3 regions of the Sphingobacterium tenebrionis genome follow, and region 3 is predicted to be linked to each of the others. Evidence: riboswitches for the same ligand, from Rfam matches in the RefSeq annotation. Region 3 holds a riboswitch; each other region holds the start of a gene.
The links. Region 3 has a riboswitch for S-adenosylmethionine ahead of VJ786_RS03430 (O-acetylhomoserine aminocarboxypropyltransferase/cysteine synthase family protein). Riboswitches for the same ligand answer to the same signal wherever they lie in the genome.
Positions count from the first base shown of each region.

Region 1: another riboswitch for S-adenosylmethionine. It lies ahead of metF (methylenetetrahydrofolate reductase [NAD(P)H]); the one in region 3 lies ahead of VJ786_RS03430 (O-acetylhomoserine aminocarboxypropyltransferase/cysteine synthase family protein).
Region 2: another riboswitch for S-adenosylmethionine. It lies ahead of VJ786_RS14855 (5-oxoprolinase); the one in region 3 lies ahead of VJ786_RS03430 (O-acetylhomoserine aminocarboxypropyltransferase/cysteine synthase family protein).

Region 1 is NZ_JAYLLN010000005.1:63,918-70,742, forward strand. Features, by position in the region: gene VJ786_RS03770 (glycosyltransferase family 117 protein) at 1-70, opposite strand, end outside; gene VJ786_RS03775 (hypothetical protein) at 542-910, shown strand; gene metF (methylenetetrahydrofolate reductase [NAD(P)H]) at 962-1,918, opposite strand; SAM riboswitch class I at 1,966-2,065, opposite strand; gene rimM (ribosome maturation factor RimM) at 2,142-2,669, opposite strand; gene VJ786_RS03790 (30S ribosomal protein S16) at 2,752-3,279, opposite strand; gene VJ786_RS03795 (UvrD-helicase domain-containing protein) at 3,406-6,768, shown strand; gene VJ786_RS03800 (PD-(D/E)XK nuclease family protein) at 6,774-6,825, shown strand, end outside.
Region 2 is NZ_JAYLLN010000046.1:22,092-28,916, forward strand. Features, by position in the region: gene VJ786_RS14840 (phosphatidylglycerol lysyltransferase domain-containing protein) at 1-1,642, shown strand, start outside; gene VJ786_RS14845 (helix-turn-helix domain-containing protein) at 1,710-3,446, shown strand; gene VJ786_RS14850 (hypothetical protein) at 3,569-4,249, shown strand; SAM-I-IV-variant riboswitch at 4,576-4,669, shown strand; gene VJ786_RS14855 (5-oxoprolinase) at 4,727-4,990, shown strand; gene VJ786_RS14860 (DUF2891 domain-containing protein) at 5,068-6,165, opposite strand; gene VJ786_RS14865 (DUF937 domain-containing protein) at 6,232-6,825, shown strand, end outside.
Region 3 is NZ_JAYLLN010000004.1:146,714-153,538, forward strand. Features, by position in the region: gene VJ786_RS03410 (glycosyltransferase family 2 protein) at 1-238, shown strand, start outside; gene ligA (NAD-dependent DNA ligase LigA) at 362-2,383, shown strand; gene dapA (4-hydroxy-tetrahydrodipicolinate synthase) at 2,408-3,286, shown strand; gene VJ786_RS03425 (hypothetical protein) at 3,666-4,097, shown strand; SAM riboswitch class I at 4,208-4,320, shown strand; gene VJ786_RS03430 (O-acetylhomoserine aminocarboxypropyltransferase/cysteine synthase family protein) at 4,518-5,825, shown strand; gene VJ786_RS03435 (homoserine O-acetyltransferase family protein) at 5,864-6,825, shown strand, end outside.

The DNA.
Region 1 (6,825 bases), on a different contig from region 3:
GAATGTATACCGTCGTTGCAATGATTCCACAGAGCCATCCTAGCAGGTTGTTGATCTTCGAGTAATTCATAATTATGGGCGTTAGTTAATTCAATCTAATGTAATAAGAATATAAAAATGAAATCACCTATTAACATAATTTAACAGCTAACCTGAAGAAATAAACAGCGAATCAATAAGTTTAGGAATAGAATAGATGCTACATGTTATCAGGAATAGATGATACATCGAACAAAGGCATAAATGTTAAAATATGTTAAATTACAAATGTAAATTATCCGTAGAAACGCATAAATCCTGGGACAATAAACTTGGTTACCGGGTTGCTATAAAAAACCATAAGGAGAACAATAAGCTGAAATACAACTATTTAAAGTTAACAATATTAACAAAAACTAATGAAAATAAGTTAAGAAACAGCATTAAACCTTTAAACACCTTAACCAGTCATAAAATTAAATAACATTTGTGGAAATAATAAACAATATTCTTAACTTTAAATTCTAATAAATCACATAGAGTGACCATTAATAAACGTAAAATGAAAAAATTATTATCAATCGCATTTGCAGCTGCTTTGACAGTGGGTGTGGCATCTGCACAAGAAACTAAACCAGCAGAGCGTGATTACTTTATTGCTAAAAATGTAACGGAATCTATTGTCAAGTCATTGACTGAAAAATTAGCTTTGACAAAACCTCAGCAGGATTCCATTGCTAAGCATGTGTTAATTTCAGCAAAACAAGAAACTGATATTCTTGAGGCACAAGGCGTTGCGATTAAAACAAAAAGAGAACAACAAGAGGCAAATCTTAAAGCTAGAACAGCTAAAGTGAAAACCTTCTTAACAAAAGAGCAGCTTGATAAATGGGCTAAAATTAGTAAAGAAGAGGAAGAAGAAGAAAATTAAGATTTAAGTCTTTAAAAATAAATGCCGATTGCATCCAATCGGCATTTATTTTTAAACCAGTTTTTCTACTATCTTTTTTGTCGGACCAGGATTACTCATGGTATAGAAATGCAGTACCGGAGCACCAAATTCGATCAGCTCCTTACATTGCTGCACCAGCCACTCTTCACCAACCTGCCTCACTTCGGCATTGGTTTTACAAGCATCCACCGCATCACTTAAATCCTCAGGGATATCCAAATGGAAGATCCTCGGCAGGGTGATCAATTGATTCTTCGTCGTCAAAGGTTTCAAACCGGGAATGATCGGCACATGGATATCATGCTCCCTACATTTCGTTACGAATTCTTTATATTTTTCGACATTAAAGAACATTTGGGTCACAATAAACTCAGCACCCATTTCCACTTTCTTTTTCAGCCACTTAAAATCTGTATTGAAGTTTGGTGCTTCAAAATGCTTTTCCGGATAACCGGCCACTCCTATACAGAAATCAGTTTTTTCGGAACTCCCAATATCTTCATGCAGGTATTGCCCGCGATTCATATCAGCTACCTGCTCCAACAGGTCGATGGCATAGGCATGTCCTTCTGGTGTAGGAATAAAATCAGAGTCGCCCTTACGCGCATCTCCACGTAACACCAATACATTATCGATCCCTAAAAAGTTAAGATCGATCAAGGCATTTTCTGTCTCTTCCTTCGTGAAACCACCACAGATCAGATGCGGAACCGCATCCACTTTATATTTACTCATGATTGCAGCACAGATGGCCACCGTGCCGGGACGTTTTCTATACGACACCCGTTCCAATAAACCGTTGGAATGTTGCTTATAGAGATAATCTTCCCGGTGGTAAGTAACATCAATAAACGGAGGTTTGAATTCCATCAATTCGTCCATGGTCTTGAAAATACTCTGTATCCCCTGTCCTTTTGCTGGCGGAAGCAATTCAAAGGAATACAAGGTCTTGCCATTCGCATTTTTAATGTGATCTACAATCTTCATATACTAAAATTAATGCTTAGAGAAAACACAGCGAGTACTGGTTCATCAGCTTATCTTTCCTGGTTAAAGGTAGAATGTAGCACCTTGACAAGTGTCAGGTTGCTAAGGCTTCAGCGGGTCTAGTCCCTCTGCCTTTCTCTATAAGCACCGCTAATATCGGTTTAAAATCTGAAAAGTAAAAATTATTTTAATGTTCCTGTACCTGTTAGGGTTTCCAGAACAATTATAGTTTTCTGTACAGATCGATCAGTCCTTCTGGAAGTTTCACTACGATCACTTCTTCTTCCGGATCCATACCAACGATCAGATCATCGTTCAATGGAAACAGCACCTCTTGTCCATCCATATCCACCGTGGCAATAAACTGCTGCGGCATTTCCTGCACATCCAAGATCTCTCCCAGCTCCCCATCCTTCTCATCGATCACCACATAGCCGATCAAATCGGAATATCGGAAATCATCCGGATCTCTTTCCGGCATTTTATCGTTAGGGAGATAGATCTTCTTACGCACCAGCGGTTGGGCCTTATCGATATGGTCCACATCCTCAAACCAAGCGTAGGCTGTACTGTTATTGTGCAACTTGACCTGATCCACGAAATAAGGAACCAACTTCTTATCAATTTCTACAAAGATGACATCCAGATCCAGGTCGGCATAATCCTCAAACTCAAAAAACAATTGGACCTCCCCTTTCAGACCGCGGGTCTTACTGATATATCCGATGTAAAAACATTGATCGATGTTCATTTTTTTTTCAATTAAGCCACAAAAATACAAAAAAAGCCGATCTAAAGTAGATCGGCTTTCATTTGAATAATGCTTTAAGGAACTATCCTTCAGTTTCTTCAGTGTTTTCAGTAGCTTCTTCCGCAACCTCTTCTGTTGTTTCTTCAGCAACAGGAGTGTTTTTAGCAGCGATAGCAGCAGCTCTGTCATCTTTTTTCTTCGCTTCAGCAGCTAAAGCAGCTTTTTTAGCTTCTTCTTTAGTTTTTGCTAAACCTGATTTTTTTCCTTCGATTTGAGCACCTTTACCTTCTAACCAGTTGTTGAAAAGTTCTTCTGCTTTAGTTTCGTCGAACGCACCTTTTTTCACACCACCTTGTAAGTGCTTTTTGTACAAAACACCTTTGTAAGAAAGGATAGCGCGAGCGGTGTCAGTAGGTTGTGCACCTTTATTCATCCAATCCAATGCTTTTTCGAAATCTAATACGATAGTTGCTGGGTTAGTGTTCGGGTTATAAGAACCGATACGCTCGATGAATTTACCATCACGTGGAGCACGTGCATCTGCTACTACTACGTGGTAAAAAGGTTTTCCTTTTTTACCATGTCTTTGCAATCTGATTTTAGTTGCCATGTTTTTTTTATTTTATGTATTCAACATATCCCCCGTGCTTCATGCAAGAAGGGACGCAAAGATAAAAACTTATTTCCAATAATAAAAGCAAACCGTTATATTCATCACATTAATCCACAACACCCTATGCAAGAAAAAGCACCCCTAAAAATAGTTAAAGCATCGGCAGGCTCCGGAAAGACATTCAGCCTGACCGTCCATTACCTATCTTTATTGTTGGCCAAGGAAAGCAATTACCGCGAAATACTTGCTGTAACCTTTACCAACAAAGCAACCGCGGAAATGAAGGAAAGGATCCTCTCCGTGTTGCAGGGCTTAGCAACCGGAAATCCCGCTAGGAAAATCGAGGATTACCGACAGATATTATTGGAAGAACATCCCCAATGGGATGCACATGCCCTTCAGGAAAAAGCACAACGTATATACCGAAGGATCTTGCACGATTACTCCCACTTCTCTGTGAGTACCATCGATGGGTTCTCCCAAAAAGTCATCCGAAGCTTTACCTATGAATTGAATCTGGATGCCGGATATGCCATCGAAATGAACACCAATAAGGTAAAACGGGATCTGACCATCATGCTGAATCAGCTCTTGGATGAAAAACCCGAACTATTGGAATGGATCATTGCTTATGCGGAGCAAAAAATAGGAAACAATGAAAATTGGAACTATCGGAATCAATTGATGAGTCTGGCCGGTCTTATATTCAGTGAAAATTTCCAGGAATTTGATGGATACATACTTTCTGCGGATTCCAACCGTATTTTCAACCTCTTGAACAAAGAGGTCTCCGAAAAGACCAGCAACTTTCTAGACGCCTTAAGCGCTGCCATTGAACAGTTCAACCAAAGCTACCGTAGTTTGGGCATAGACGAGTCCGAACTTGTGCAGAAGTCACGGAATAAGCTGGTCTCGGCCAGCAAGGTAAATCCAAATATCCATAAATTCTCCATTTCAGATCTTGATGAAAAGGTCTTCCAGAAATATGACACCTTGGTGCAAGAACCAGAAAAAATATTTGTTGACCAAGATAAAAATTACCGTACAGATTTGGTACAGGCCATGCAGCCTGCCTTGGATATCCTCATGGAATTACGAGGTATTTTCCCATCCTATATCGCCTATCATTCGGTTCAGGGGAATCTATATTTCCTTCGTTTATTAAAAGAGATGAGTGATCTCCTTAGTCAATGGCGGAAAGAAAATGGGGCGCAATTGATTTCTGATGCGCAGATTCTCCTGAACAAAATCGGAATTGATGACCAACAGGATCCTACCTTCATCTGGGAAAAGATCGGTAACCGGTTCAATTATTTCCTATTCGATGAATTCCAGGATACTTCCCGGATCCAATGGAAAAACTACAGCCCTTTATTGTTGAACGCCTTGGCCAATGCTACAGGCACCTTGAATGAGCACCTGATCGTAGGCGATGTCAAACAGAGCATCTACCGATGGCGGAATGGCGATTGGCGGATACTGTTGCAACAGGTGGAAAAACAGGTGGTCGACAATTTCCATCTTCAGCCGCAACAGCTTGAACAGTTTATCCATAACGGCACCCTGCAGACCAACTTCCGCAGTCTGCCGAACATCATCAAACTGAATAACTACCTGTTCGATAAAATCCCCTCCTTATTGCAGGAGGTATTGAACAATAAAGTATTGGAGAGTCTTTCCGGCGATTCCTGGGCTTGGTGGCAAGAAACAGGCAACGATCAGATGTTGATTAAGGCCTATCAAGATACCGAGCAGCAGATTCCCGAACATCTTTTGGGGGATGATAACCCACAGGGATCCATAGAAATCAATTATTTCCCGGTTGAGCATGGGCGATTCAGAAAGAACCAAGTTATGGATGCTTCTGTAGATTCCCTATGCCAAAAGATTGGCGAGTGGATCAACAGTGGTAGATACCAAGCAAAACAGATTGGGATCTTGTTGCGCAGCAATGCCCAAGCGCGGTTGCTGATCCAGGAACTGATGCGTTTTAAAAATGAAAAGCAGCTCGCATTCGAAGTGATTTCTGGAGATGCATTGACCCTGATATCCAACCATGCCGTAAATCTCTTGGTAGAAACCTTTCGCGCACTGGTTTTCCAATCGGAAAAACATGTTATCCATCTGGCCAATATGGCCTACCTATACCAATTGGCTATGGGTAAATCTACCTTCGATCCCAAAGCCTGGTTAACATTCAAGACAAATCAGATCGAATCCTTGAATGGGGTTCTTCCTCAGCAATTGATTGAAAATTGGGTGGCCTTGCAGAAAATGCCTTTGGTCCATCTGACTGAGAAGCTGATCGAGATCTATCAGGTTGGAAAAGAAAACAGCATACACCTTCCCTATTTATTGGCCTTCAAAGATATGGTTACCCAGTTTTCGAGCATGGGTGAACGGGGTATCCTCCAGTTTTTGGAATACTGGGACGAAGACGGTGAGAAGGCTGTGCTACCAGCAAACGGAAAGTTGGATGCCATCGAAGTCACCACCATTCATAAATCCAAAGGATTGGCTTATGATGTGGTCATGATCCCGTTCTGTTCCTGGAATCTGGATGGCATGAACAATGGCGATTTCTGGATCGATGTAATGGACAGCCCTTTCCAAGAGCTCGGAAAAATCCCTGTAAAATACAATGCCGCCTTAGGAAAATCCATTTTCTATAAGCAATATTTCGAGGAAATGCTCTTCAACTACATGGATGCCCTGAACACCTTCTATGTGGCAACCACCAGGGCAAAAGAACATTTATATATCTCAGCACCCCAATTTAAGGAGGCCGATGCCAAATCGGCCAACGTATTGAATGGGTTTGAAGTCAAAAATGAATACATCAGCGATCTATTGCTTCAAACATTAATGGATCCACAATCCATTTTTCCTTTGGAAGATAACCAAGTCAACATCCAGGAAATCATTCTGAAGAAAGATGATGGCGAAGATCAGGAAGAAAATAAACTGGCATTGACGAACTACCCGATATCGAAGGAATTGGATAGGGCACTGGATCGTTCCAGCAAACGGAGCATCAATAACATCCTGATGATGGAGGAAGCGGCGAGGTATGGGGTCCTTGCCCATGAAATCATCTCAGCCGTAGAAAAGGAGCAGGATATTGCGGACTTGGTCAGCCAATTTATCGAAGAGGGAATTATCGAAGAACATGCCCGTCCAGATCTGATGAAAGAGATCCAGGAAGTATGGCACCATCCCCAGATCAACCAATGGCTAACCCAGGACTATAAGGTTTGGAATGAAGCCAGTATTATTACCTCCGAAGGAAAAACCCTACGTCCGGACAAGGTATTCAGCAAGGATGGAGAAACCATTGTATTGGACTTTAAGTTCACCAAAGGCGATTATATCGAACATAAATACCAAGTAGGAACCTATATGGATGCCCTCAAAAATGTAGGTTACCCAGCGGTCAAAGGCTATTTATATTACGCCAAATCAAAAGAATTAGTAGAAGTAAATTAAAAAGAATGGAAAAACCATTTTTACGTTTAGTAGCAGAAGACATACAGACAAGATTCG
Region 2 (6,825 bases), on a different contig from region 3:
CTGGCGAGGACAGCAATTATTGACCAGGATTGGGCCAGCGTTATTGATCTTTTTTTTAGGTCTGGTCAATTTATGTTCGGTATTAACACCACCATTAACCGAAAGGTTAAAACTGGAGCGGTTCTATGTTCCCATGGATGCCATTTATGGCTCTAAACAGATGGTATTTCTGCTCGGCTTGGGTTTGGTCATCATTTCTGCTTACCTCATAAAGGGCTACCGTTCGGCCTATTGGGTAGCTATCGTATTCTGTGTGCTATCTATGTTGGGGCATCTCGGAAAGGCCCTCGATTATGAAGAAGCAGTTATTACGTTTATGGTCCTTTTGTTACTGCTTTTCCATAAGAGACAATATCGGATCAAATCCTCTAATAAGTGGTTAAGACTGGGGTTTGGAAGTTTTATCAGTGTTTTCCTCGCGGTCTGTTCTTTTGCTATCGTTTGTTTTTACTTCATCGATAAACATCATTTCGGACATTCTTTTGGTCTACGGGAGGCTTTCATTTATACCGCTCGCTGTTTTCTGTTCTATACCGATACTGGGCTGGATCCACAGACAGTCTTCGCCAAGGAATTCCTTTGGATATGTAAAACCTTAGGTATCTTTTGTTGGTTGTTGATGATCTATGCTATCATTGTACCAAGGAAATACCGCATTGCTGGAAATGAATTTGAAGAACGGGAATTAGCCCAGAAATACCTGAATAAATTTGGTCTTTCCAGTTTGGATTACTTCAAATTGGCAAAGGATAAAGAACTGTTCTTTTCTGAACTAGCGGCTGGTTTTACGGCCTACCGGGTCGTAAAAAACTATGCTGTGGTCCTGGAAGAGCCTGTCTGCGAGATCCATCATAAGGAAGAGCTTATTAGCGAGTTTGAAACCTTCTGTAAGAAACAGGGTTTAACAGCCATTTACTACCGAATTGAGGAGAACAGCCTGATCTATTTTAAGGAACATCGGAAAAAGAAATTATTGATCGGGCAGGAAGCGATCGTTGATCTTAAACTGTTCACTTTGGAAGGAAAGGACAAAAAATCCTTAAGAAATGGCCTGAACAACCTGCAGCGGAATGGTTTTGAATGCAATATCCAGATCGCCCCTCACGATGATGCCTTAATAGCCGAGTTGAAGCAGGTTTCTGACGAATGGTTGGCTCACTACGAGCGCAAAGAAATGGTGTTTTCCCAGGGATCTTTCTGTCCAATTGCTTTAAAGGATCATGATATGATCTTGATGCGTGATAAGGATCAGCGCTTGGTGGCATTCTTGAATATCATCCCCGATTATGCCATGGAAGAATGTACCTATGACCTGATCCGGAAAACAGCAGATGCACCTGGTGCGGCCATCGACGGGCTGATCTTAAAAATGATTACCTACGGTAAGGAACAGGGATTCCGATACCTGAATATTGGGATGGTTGCCTTAGCTGGATTAGATGTAACGGAAATTCCTGCAGAGAAGATCATGAAGTTCATATCCAACAAGGTGCCTAATTTTCGGTTCTTTAAATCCCAAAAGGAGTTTAAAGAAAAATTTACCCATCGATGGGAGAACCGATACCTGGTATTTAATCATGACTTCGATTTATTTCAATTGCCGCAAGTGATATGGAGGGCAATGAAACCTATTAAATCTTAAATAATTATGGCACTATATTGGCTTATGAAAATAACAGCAATACCATGTTATTACTCAAGCCGAAACAATGTTTAAACGCGTAATTTTAATATTTTCTTTTCTTTTAACTCAACTGTTTGCCGTCATTACACTTCATGCAGCACAGACCAATGATAGCCTTGCCAACCTATCCTTAGAGGAGTTGATTTCCAGAGCAGATAAATACGATAATAATGTGTATCTGACCTATGCAGAAAAGAAAAAATGGTCTCCTGCAGAGCAGTTGAGCTTGTATCAGGTACATGCCAACCGATTAATTAACGAGGGAGACCTAGATGCCGCCTTAACGTATTTTAGAAAATTGGATTCCTTAGGCAGTTTGTACAATGATCCCTTTTCCCAGTTTGTGGCCAAGCTCAGCATCGGTGAAATCCATTATAGACAGAAGGACTATGCGGAAAGCAAAATTGCTTTTGAAGCCGCTCAGCCTTTTATAAAAGAGTTTCCAGAAGGGGTAGACCGCATATTAGCAGCGAGCGAATATTCCTTTTTCTATTACTTGAACGGGAAATTCGAACTTTACATCAAGGAGTTGGAAGCGAATAATGCGAAACTGGATAATCTGTTGAAGTCATCTAAACTGGAAGCAACGGACCGGAACTATATTCTTCTTTCCAAAGCCACTTTAGATGTTTTTTTGGCAAGGGGCTATTTAATGAATGAATCTTTCGACAAAGCAGAATCTGCTTTGGCTAATGCAAGAAGGATCATTGATGAACATTTTCCGGATGAAAGCTTACTGACGGATGTTCAGCAGGAATTGGTGCAAGGAGAACTTTATTTTTTCAAAAAGGATTTTAAAACGGCCATTCCATATTTTCAGAAAATAGTGAACCTGGAAGAGACCAGTTTTAAGGAATTCCAATATATGGCTAAGGTTTTCCTGGCCATCAGTTACTATCAGTTAAAAGATTATGATCAATCCCTGAAATTTGCCGAGGATGCGGTTGGACAGAAAATCCAGGTTGCAGACTATATCGACTATGAGATGGAGGCGCTACGCTATGCCTATCTTTCCAGCAAGGAATTGGGGGATATGGATAAAGCCCAGCAATATTCGGCTATATTTTTGGAGCAGGATGAAGCCTTGAATGATACCAAACGATCCAATTTCGTGAATTCTATCATCAATAACCTAGAGGTAGGGAAATTGAAGGATGACCTGCAGGAAAAAACGAAGGTGAATTCAAATTTACGGTATGTATTGATCGGGCTTGCGGTGTTGATTATCCTCTTGACTGTGTATGTTATTTATCAAAGACGCATGCATAAAGAGAATAAAAGAAGGATCGAGGAGTACATGGACAAACTGGAACGGGAGAAAACTGAACCGAGGAAAGAAATACGCGTGGAAGAAAAACCTGCAGTGGAAATTGATGCTTCAGAACCTGTAGAACCAATAGAGCCAGACGAGCGAAGTATTAGGCTTTTGGAAAAACTTCGATTGTTTGAGGAAGGAGAATTGTTTACCGATCCTAAAATGAGCCTTTCTTATTTGGCGAGCCACTTGGAAACGAATACCATTACCCTTTCCAAACTGATCAATACCTATAAAGAGATGAATTTCAATGATTATATCAATGGCTTAAGGATTAAATATATTATTGAAAAGATCAAAAACGAACCTAAATTCGAACAATATAAAATCAGCTATTTGGCGGAAGTAAGTGGGTTTTCTTCCCATAGTATTTTTAGCAAGGCATTTAAAAAGAGTACAGGATTTACACCTTCCCAATTTTTGGATTATTTGAAAGAGGATCGATAAGTGTTTGTGTATTAGGACTGTGGGTGGGTTGGTTTGCGCAATTATATAATTCAACAAAGCCTTTCTTAGTATAAACAATTGATGTGGTTTACCTTTAGGAAGCGAATCATAAAATCATTAATATGTTTATATCAGTAAGACAATTAGAGGAAGCTGCATTTGCTGCAGATCATTTAGTAAATCCGGTTAACGGTAATAATCCGATGGTTTTGGTGTATTATAGAAATTATACAGCCACCGCTTTCTTTACCGGATATACCAAGAAAGCAGGAGCAGTTTATTTGGATAGCACTACGAATAAGAGGATTTCAAAAAGTAAATGGACGAACGAAATGAAAGTCTTTGCTTTGGAAAAAGAAAAATTGGTGCCCGCTGCTCCTCATACCATGAAGCCTACAATTTTTGGCTATATCATGATGCTGGCTGTGGTCGGATTCTTTGGCTATATGGCTTATGATTCATTAAAACCAGCTAAACCGATTCCTGCGGAATATACCGCACTTTTGAAAGAACCAAAGGCAGGGGATATGTATTATGGTCGATATGAGCAGATGGAACCGGGTGAACGAGTGGCTAGAAAGGCGGGTTTCGGATGGTTTAAGGTGCTGAATAATCAGAATGGTAATATTGTGGTGGCATTGAATAAACATATGAGCAGTAATCATAAACCTTCCAAGGATATGGATCAGGTGGATTTTGAGGAAACTGGTAAATTGGTTAAGATTCAATCTCAGGAAAGCTATGAATTAAAATTAAGGTCTGAGGATAAGACGTTGGAGTTTTATTTTACGGAGAAGAAGTAGGGGGATTTTAGATGATAGATGATAGATGATAGATTTTTGACCTTTCTCGTCATTGCGAGGAACGAAGCAATCTTCCTTCATGTCATGCTGAGCGAAGTCGAAGCATCTACGTTTGGTACCCAGTACAGATCTTTCGACTTCGCTCAGCATGACATACTCGTACAGATCCTTCGACGATGCTCAGGATGACAAAGTCCATAGATTGCTTCGTTCCTCCCAATGACGGGAAGATTGCTTCGTCGTGCCTCCTCGCAATGACGCATTTATACCCATACCATAATCAAAAAAAAAATTTTTTTGAAATCCCAATAATATCTACTAACTTTGTAGAGTATTCAGAATTGCAAAAGCAATACCAACCGAGTGTAGACACCGCGGTGGTGAAATAATACGGGTTTCCTACCAAAATAAACGAAAAGGAACAACACCCCAAAATTTCTGGATGCAAGGATGGTTTAATTTTTAAACAAGAATTGTATGTCAAACACAAAAGAATTTCAACAACACTTAGTGGAGCAGTTCCACCATTACAGTACCCAAGAATTGGTGGTATTGAACAATGATTTAGTACAATCTAACTGGGGGAGCAGTAAAACTGCCTTTCGCAGTGCACTATTAACGACTCTCTCTAAACGAGGCATAGATCTATCTGCAATTATCCATAGTTTGGATGGATTTACGCAAATCCAGCGGGTGGCCGTCCGCCTCGAGGCTAATAAATTAGTTCCCCTGGATGCATAACATGTTCTATAGGCAGTAGGTCAACGACTTACTGCCGTTTTTTTAATAACTATTCACTTATTTTATAGATAGCTCACTTATTTTATAGATAGCGCATAAAGGGCAAAAGTACCCAGCCAATGTGTTCCCATATAATCATCCTGTTTGGATATATTTGGGATGGAGAAAGCAACGTGCGCATGTGCTATTTGGTTCAGGTGTTTTAGTGCTGGAAGTTTTAAGGCAATACCTTTCAAACAGGCAGCACGACTGTAATTTAAGCCATCCAGATGCACCAGTTTTCCATCGGTTCGATCTTTTACAATGGCAGGTTCAAGCTTGAAGCTGCTATCATAAAGTTCGGGCATAAAAGTCTTCAACCAAGCATCATAGGCCGAACTCTCCATGATCTTGCTCATCAGAAAGGCTTCTTCTAAGCAAGGGGATAGGAAATCATATCCGGAAGGTTCATAAGCCAGGTTACAGTTTTTATCCTGATGGTAAAGACGCTCTGCATTCTCAGATATGCTTTTTATAAAATTCTGATTGTTAACTGTTTTAGCATAATCTAAGGAAAGGGATAGTCCAAATGCAGAATTATCATGTTGTCCTGCTCGGATAGGATAGACCAGTTTTGGAAGGTATTCCATGTAACGCTGTACCAAAAGATCCACTAATGGCTGTAGGGCTTGTTCCCATTTTTTGGCGTCGGCATCCTCCCAGGTATGTAACTCCTCCTGCAGTTTGAACAACCATGCCCATCCATAGGTCCTTTCAAAATTCAGGTTGTTCTTATCTTCAAAAAAGGCTTTTTCAACCTGTACATTTTCCGGTGTAATATGGGCATTCAATACCTTCCTAATGGCACCATCGGTATCCAATTCCGGGAATTCTTTCATCAACTTGACGATCGACCAATAGCCATGAACCGAAGAGTGCCAATCAAAACAGCCATAGAAAACCGGCCGTAAGGATTTTGGGGTTTTAAGATCGGCATCCGATCCGATAACCTGGCCTAATTTATTCGGATATTCGATCTGTAAACAATGGGTAGGTAAGGAAAAAATAGATTTGGCAATATCTGCATTCAATTTGATCTCTTCAACGTTCGCCGGCTCTTCTTTTTGTTGGTTGTTTTGACAGGCTGTAAACAAAAATGTACAGCATGTAAAAAATAAAAGACGGGTTTTATTCATGATATGTATTTGGCTTTATATTTGATTTATAAATGTAATATTTATTAACAAAAAATAAACTAAAACATGAACATTACAGATTTAATTTCCGGCGGGATTGGTTCTCAAGCCGTTGAAGGTATTTCCCAAAAATTAGGGATTGATAAAAATCAAACACAATGGGTTGTTTCTGCAGCCATTCCTTTGATGATGTCTGCATTGAACTATAATGCGCAGAAAAGCCCTGAACAGGCACAAGGTATACAAAATGCAATCGATACAAAACATAGCGGAGGAATCTTTGATAACTTGGCCGGATTGTTCAATGATGGTCCTACAGAAGATGAAGACAAGATCGTAAACCATATGTTCGGAAGAAATACCGAAAATGTGAAAGAATCATTATCCGAAAAATCAGGTATCAGCATTGGTAAGATAGGTGGTATCTTGGCTTTATTGGCACCATTGGTAATGGGATACCTTGGTAAGAAAAAACAACAGGATGCTGGTGCTGGTTCTTCCGGTGGTGGTATCGGCGACTTGCTTGGTAGCATCTTAGGTGGCGGTGGCAGCAATACCAACGCTTCTGGAGGTGGTTTAGGTGATTTGATCGGTAGTGTTCTAGGTGGAGGTGCTGCTTCCAATACCCAGTCTACTCAGCCAAATATTTCCGGTGGATTA
Region 3 (6,825 bases):
ATGGTGGGATTTATTCGCATTGATCAAGTTTTTGGTCGATGGAAAACGGAAAGATGCCTGGGCGGTTTCCCGTGCACATCAGTATTTCTTCCTAAATGTTTTTAGGAACGCAAAAAAAAGAAAGAAATATCCGGCGAAATACAACAATAAAGGACAATATAAGAATTCCATAATATGGGATTATTACGTGAATAAAATCCATAAATTCTCTGATCTGCACGATAAAAATTTTCATTAACCCAACTCTTGCTGAACAAATGCTTTTGCGGTTTTCTTAAACCACTTGCAAGACTTTGCCTGTTTACATATTTAGTTCCCTAAAATTATTTTAGGGCTATAATATTTCGTATTTTCGTGGTCTATGGCAGTAGATATTCAAGCGAAAATAGAAGCGTTAACTAAAGATTTAAACGAATACAACTACCAGTATTATGTATTAGCGCAATCCGCAATCTCCGATTTCGATTTTGACCATAAACTGAAGGAACTGGAAACCCTCGAGGCCCAATATCCCGAGTTTAAAGACCCCAACTCCCCTACCCAAAAAGTGGGCGGAGATATAACCCAACGTTTCAACACCGTCAAACATCGTTGGCCGATGATGTCATTGGGCAACACCTACAACGAACAGGAACTCAAAGATTTTGACACCCGAGTTCGGAAGGTCATAGGTGATGATGTGCAGTACGTCGTGGAGCTGAAATTTGATGGTCTTTCCATTTCCATTACTTACGAGGATGGCCGACTGACCAGAGCGGTTACCCGCGGAGATGGTACACAAGGTGATGAAGTAACCTCCAATGTAAAAACCATCAGGAGCATCCCCCATCAACTCAAAAAAGGAAATTATCCGGATAACTTTGAAATCAGAGGGGAGATTTTCATGCACAAATCAGCCTTCCTACGATTGAATAAAGAACGCGAGGATAATGCCGAACAGACCTATGCCAACCCAAGGAATTTTGCATCCGGAACGATCAAATTACAGGATTCTGCTGAGGTAGCTAAAAGACCATTGGATTGTTTTCTTTACTTTCTCTATGCCGATAACAGAAATCGATTGTTTGCCAATCATTGGGAAAGCTTAGAAGCCGTTAAATCCTGGGGTTTTCCGGTATGTGAGCACACCAAACTTTGCCAGAACATCAACGAAGTGTTGGATTTCATCCATTACTGGGATGAAGGCCGGCATAAACTATCCTACGAAATCGATGGGATTGTTATTAAAGTGAATGATTATGCCCAACAGGAAGAACTTGGTTTTACATCCAAGTCGCCAAGATGGGCCATATCCTATAAATATAAAGCCGAACGAGTAGAAACCATCCTGAAAAGCATCAGTTATCAGGTTGGAAGAACCGGAGCGGTTACCCCCGTAGCGAATCTGCAACCCGTTCTATTGGCAGGAACAACCGTAAAACGGGCGTCTTTACACAATGCCAATGAGATAGCACGTTTGGACCTTCACGAAGGTGATACGGTATTTGTGGAAAAGGGTGGCGAGATCATCCCGAAGATCATTTCCGCCAACACGGAAAAACGACCTGCAGGAGCGGTTGCCATTGTTTATCCTACGCAATGTCCTGAATGTGGAACTGATTTGATCCGCGAAGAGGGCGAAGCGGTGCATTATTGCCCGAACGATGCGGGCTGTAGGCCACAGATCGTTGGTAAGCTGCAGCATTTTATTGGCCGCAAAATGATGGATATCCAAGGTTTGGGTGATGAAACCATCGAAACTTTCTATCGTTTGGACCTGATCCGGAAAATCTCTGACATCTATGAATTGAAGGATCGTGCAGAAGATCTGGTAGGAATTGAGCGTTTCGGACAGAAATCCATCGATAATATGCTTGCCGGTATCGAGCAATCGAAACAAAAACCCTTTGAAAAATTATTATTTGCACTAGGCATTCGTCATGTTGGTGAAACTGTAGCGCGTAAATTGGCGCAATATTTCAAGAATATCGATGCCATGAAGGCGGCCTCGGCCGAAGAAATATTAGCGGTTCCTGATATTGGTATCCGGATCGCAGAAAGTATACACGATTACCTGAACGAGCCGGAACATTGGGAAGAGATCGAGAAATTGAGATCCCTGGGCTTGCAATTTCAGATCGAGGAAAAAGAAGTGGTGCTGGCAGGTAATGGTCTGGCGGGGAAAACCTTCCTGATCTCGGGGGTTTTTGCAGATTTCTCCCGTGAGGAATTGACGGCATTGATTGAATCCCATGGTGGAAAAATGCTGAGTGGTATATCCGCCAAATTGAACTATTTAGTGGCTGGGGATAAGATGGGACCATCCAAATTAGCCAAAGCAGAAAAACTACAAGTGCCAATCATTTCTGAAACAGAATTATTGGCCATGATTAATGAACAGTAAATAAAGCATACAAATACAATAATGATGAACGAGCTTCAAGGAGCAGGTGTTGCATTGGTAACACCCTTTAATGCAGATGGTACCGTCGATTACGAGACGTTAGCAAGACTTATCGATTACCAGATCGAAGGTGGAATTGATTATTTGGTTTCTCTTGGTACTACCGGAGAAACAGCAACCTTAAATCAAGAGGAACGAAAGCAGGTCTGGGCATTTACTTCGAAGCATGTTAACAAAAGAATTCCGTTGGTGGCAGGTATTGGTGGAAACAATACCCATGAAATCGTGGAACAGGTGAAGAACTTTGAAAGCTTGGATTATATGGCTATTCTTTCCGTATCGCCTTATTATAACAAGCCTACGCAAGAAGGGATTTATCAGCATTATAAAGCGGTTGCAGAAGCAGCAAAACTGCCTATTATTTTATATAATGTACCGGGAAGGACGGGTAGTAATATGAGTCCGGCGACAACGGTACGCTTGGCAAAGGATTTTTCGAATATTGTAGCGACGAAAGAAGCTTCTGGGAATTTTGCGCAGTTCAGTGAGATTTTGAGGGATAAGCCCGAAGGGTTTTTATTGATTTCTGGGGATGATCCAGTGACACTTCCGATGATGGCGTTGGGAGCTGCAGGGATTATTTCTGTGGTGGGAAATGCTTATCCGAATAAGGTTTCAACCTTGGCGCATTTATGTGCGGAAGGTAATTTTGAAGAAGCAAGAGCGATTCATCAGGAGTTATTGAAGATTACGGATCTTTGTTTTGTGGAAGGAAATCCTTGTGGGGTGAAGTATATTTTGGAGAGGAAAGGATTTGGAAAGGATAATGTGAGGTTGCCTTTGGTTCCTGTTACTGATGGAACAAGGAAGTTGATTGATGAAGAGATGGAGGTTTTAGGGTAAGTTGAAACGTCATTGCGCCTCGCGTCATTGCGAGGAACACGTAATTACGCCTACCCGTCATTGCGAGGAACGAAGCAATCTTCAGCCATGTCATGCTGAGCGAAGTCGAAGCATCTACATGTGGTAACCGTAAAGATCCTTCGACTACGCTCAGGATGACAAAGGCTGCTCAGGATGTCAGAGTCCAAAGATTGCTTCGTCGTGCCTCCTCGCAATGACGTAAAGCTCCTCGCAATGACGTAAAGATCATGCAATTACGTAAAGCTCCTCGCAATGACGAAAATTCAACCAAGTTTCTTATTTTTAGGTATTCTTTTTGTGCTATCAACATACAACACTTTAAGACACACATACAACCCTATAAGAAAAAAACATCGTTATGGAAACTTCAAACCAACCCCCTAAACAAGAAAAATCCATGTTCAAGAAAATCCTAGGATGGTTCTTTTTGGTATTATTCGCAGGAATTGCCATTGCCATCTTCTTTAAATATTTCTTTGTATTCGGCGAAGGTGTCAAATCCGGCGAATTGAACTACGCGGTCAAAAAAGGCAATATCTTCAAAACCTACGAAGGAAAACTCATCCAAGAAGGGATCAGGACCCAATCAACAGGCGCCGGTCTTTCCAGCAATGAGTTTGAATTCTCCATTGCCAATGATTCCATTTACCAAATCCTGGAAAGCAATTCTGGAAAATCCTTCGACCTACACTATAAAGAGTACCACGGCGTTATTCCATGGCGTGGAAACACCCGCTATATCGTCGATAAAGTAGTCGAAATCCGCGAAGCAAAACCTAGAGGATTTTAGGTTTCTTCAATTTTTTTAGGTAAAACGTTGCAAATATTGATTTCACACCCTATATTTGCGACGTACTTCAATAGTAGTACCCTAATCAATACCCTTCTCTGAATGGTCTTGATTTATAAAGAAGTGGCGAGAGACTGGCTCTATGACCCACTGGCAACCTTCAACGTGATTGAAAAGGTGCCAATTCCTGTCCGAAGCAATAATGCTTAGGAGCATATAAATGAAATAGACTATGACAATTACATCATCAAAATCTACATTTCAAGCTTGCTGTATAACGCGAATGCGTTAGTCGTCGGTATGTTTATACATTCCCTTTCTCAAAGGCAAAAGGGAAAAACATGACCATTTTAGACGACTACCGTAAGGACAGCCTTATGCCTGAAAAACCCATTAATTTTAATTTAAAACCAAAAAATCATGTCAGAAAATAAAAACTTTAAATTTGAAACCTTACAGGTTCATGCCGGCCAAGAAGTAGATCCTACTACCGGTTCAAGAGCTTTACCTATATACCAGACTTCATCATACGTATTTGAAAATGCAGAACATGGAGCCAATCTTTTTGCCCTAAAACAGTTCGGAAATATCTATACCCGTATCATGAACCCAACCACCGATGCATTCGAAAAAAGAATCGCAGCATTGGAAGGTGGTGTTGCCGCATTAGCGGTAGCTTCAGGACAAGCAGCCCAATTCATCGCATTGACCAACATCCTGGAATCAGGAGATAATTTTGTGTCGGGTGCTAACCTATATGGAGGTACTTACAACCAATTCAAGGTTTCTTTCAAAAGATTAGGTATCGAAGCGAGATTTGCGGAGGATACCGATGCCGATAAGATCGAATCATTGATCGACGATAAAACCAAAGCGATCTATGTAGAGACCATCGGTAACCCAAGCTATAACATTCCCGATTTTGAAAAAATTGCGGCTGTTGCCAAAAAACATGACCTTCCATTGATCGTCGATAATACCTTTGGTGCAGGCGGTTACCTGTTCAAACCTTTGGAACATGGTGCCAATATCGTGGTAGAATCGGCTACGAAATGGATCGGAGGACATGGAACTAGCATCGGCGGTGTGATCGTGGATGGTGGTAACTACAACTGGGGAAATGGAAAATTCAAGCAATTTTCTGAACCTTCCGAAGGCTACCATGGCTTGGTGTTCTCCGAGGTATTCGGTGAAAACGGTCCTTTCGGAAACATCCAATTTGCGATCCGTGCTCGTGTAGAAGGCCTTCGTGATTTTGGCCCTGCCCTATCTCCTTTCAATTCCTGGTTATTGGTGCAAGGATTAGAAACCCTTTCCCTACGTGTACAACGCCATGTGGACAATGCCTTAGAGATCGCCCAATGGTTGGATGCACATCCACAGGTGGAAAAAGTTAGCTATCCGGGATTGAAAAGCCACCCATACCATCAAAATGCTCAGAAATACCTGAAGAATGGTTATGGTGCCGTATTATCCTTCACCGTTAAAGGCGGCGTAGAGAAAGCCAATGAATTTATTGATTCCCTAGAGCTGATCAGCCACCTGGCAAACGTTGGGGATGCTAAATCATTGATCATCCATCCGGCGGCTACCACTCACCAACAATTGAGTGCTGAAGATCAGGTAAAAGCAGGTGTACAACCAGGTCAATTGCGTTTGTCGGTAGGTATTGAGCATATTGATGACATCAAAGCAGACTTGGAACAAGCATTTCAGAAGATTAAATAGATCATAATAGGTCTTAGCATAAGCATAAATTAGAGCACATGAGTCTTAAAATATTCGAATATGGACAGGAATTCCCACTGGAAAGTGGGAAGAAACTGCCAAATATTCAGATTGCTTATCATACTTATGGTGAGTTGAATGCCGACAAATCCAATGTTATTTGGGTTTGCCACGCATTGACGGCCAATTCTGATGTTTTTGATTGGTGGCCAGGATTATTCGGTGAAGAGGAATTATTCAATGACAAAGAATATTTCATTGTTTGCGCGAATGTGTTGGGATCCCATTATGGATCTACCAATCCCCTATCCATCAACCCTGAAACTGCGGAGCCTTATTACCTGGATTTCCCGCAGTTCACGATCCGGGATATCATCCATGGTCATGATCTGCTGGCAGCACATCTTGGTATTACCGAAATCAACACCTTGATCGGTGGCTCTCTTGGTGGGCAGCAGGTGCTCGAATGGGCAGCTTCCAAAACCATCAAGATCCATAACCTGATCGCCATAGGTACCAATGCCTTTTTCTCCCCTTGGGGAATCGCGTTCAATGAAAGCCAGCGTTTGGCATTGACCGCCGACCCAAGTTTCTATGAGAAAAGGCCTGATGCCGGACTGAATGGCCTAAAGGCAGCCAGAAGTATGGCGCTGATATCCTACAGAACCTATAATGCTTATGGGGTGACCCAGGTGGAGTCTGACCATGATAAAACCGATCAATACAAGGCTTCGTCCTACCAATCCTATCAAGGCGATAAACTGGTGAAACGGTTCAATGCCCTGAGCTATTGGTATCTGACCAAGGCCATGGACAGCCATCATCTTGGTAGAAGCCGTGGTGCCGTAGAAGAGGTCTTACACGGGATCCAAGGTATCAACACCTTGGTGATTGGCATACCTTCTGATGTATTATTCCCTCCACAGGAGCAGGAATTCATCGCCAAAAATATCCCGAATGCAGAATATTATGAACTACATTCCTTTTTCGGGCATGACGG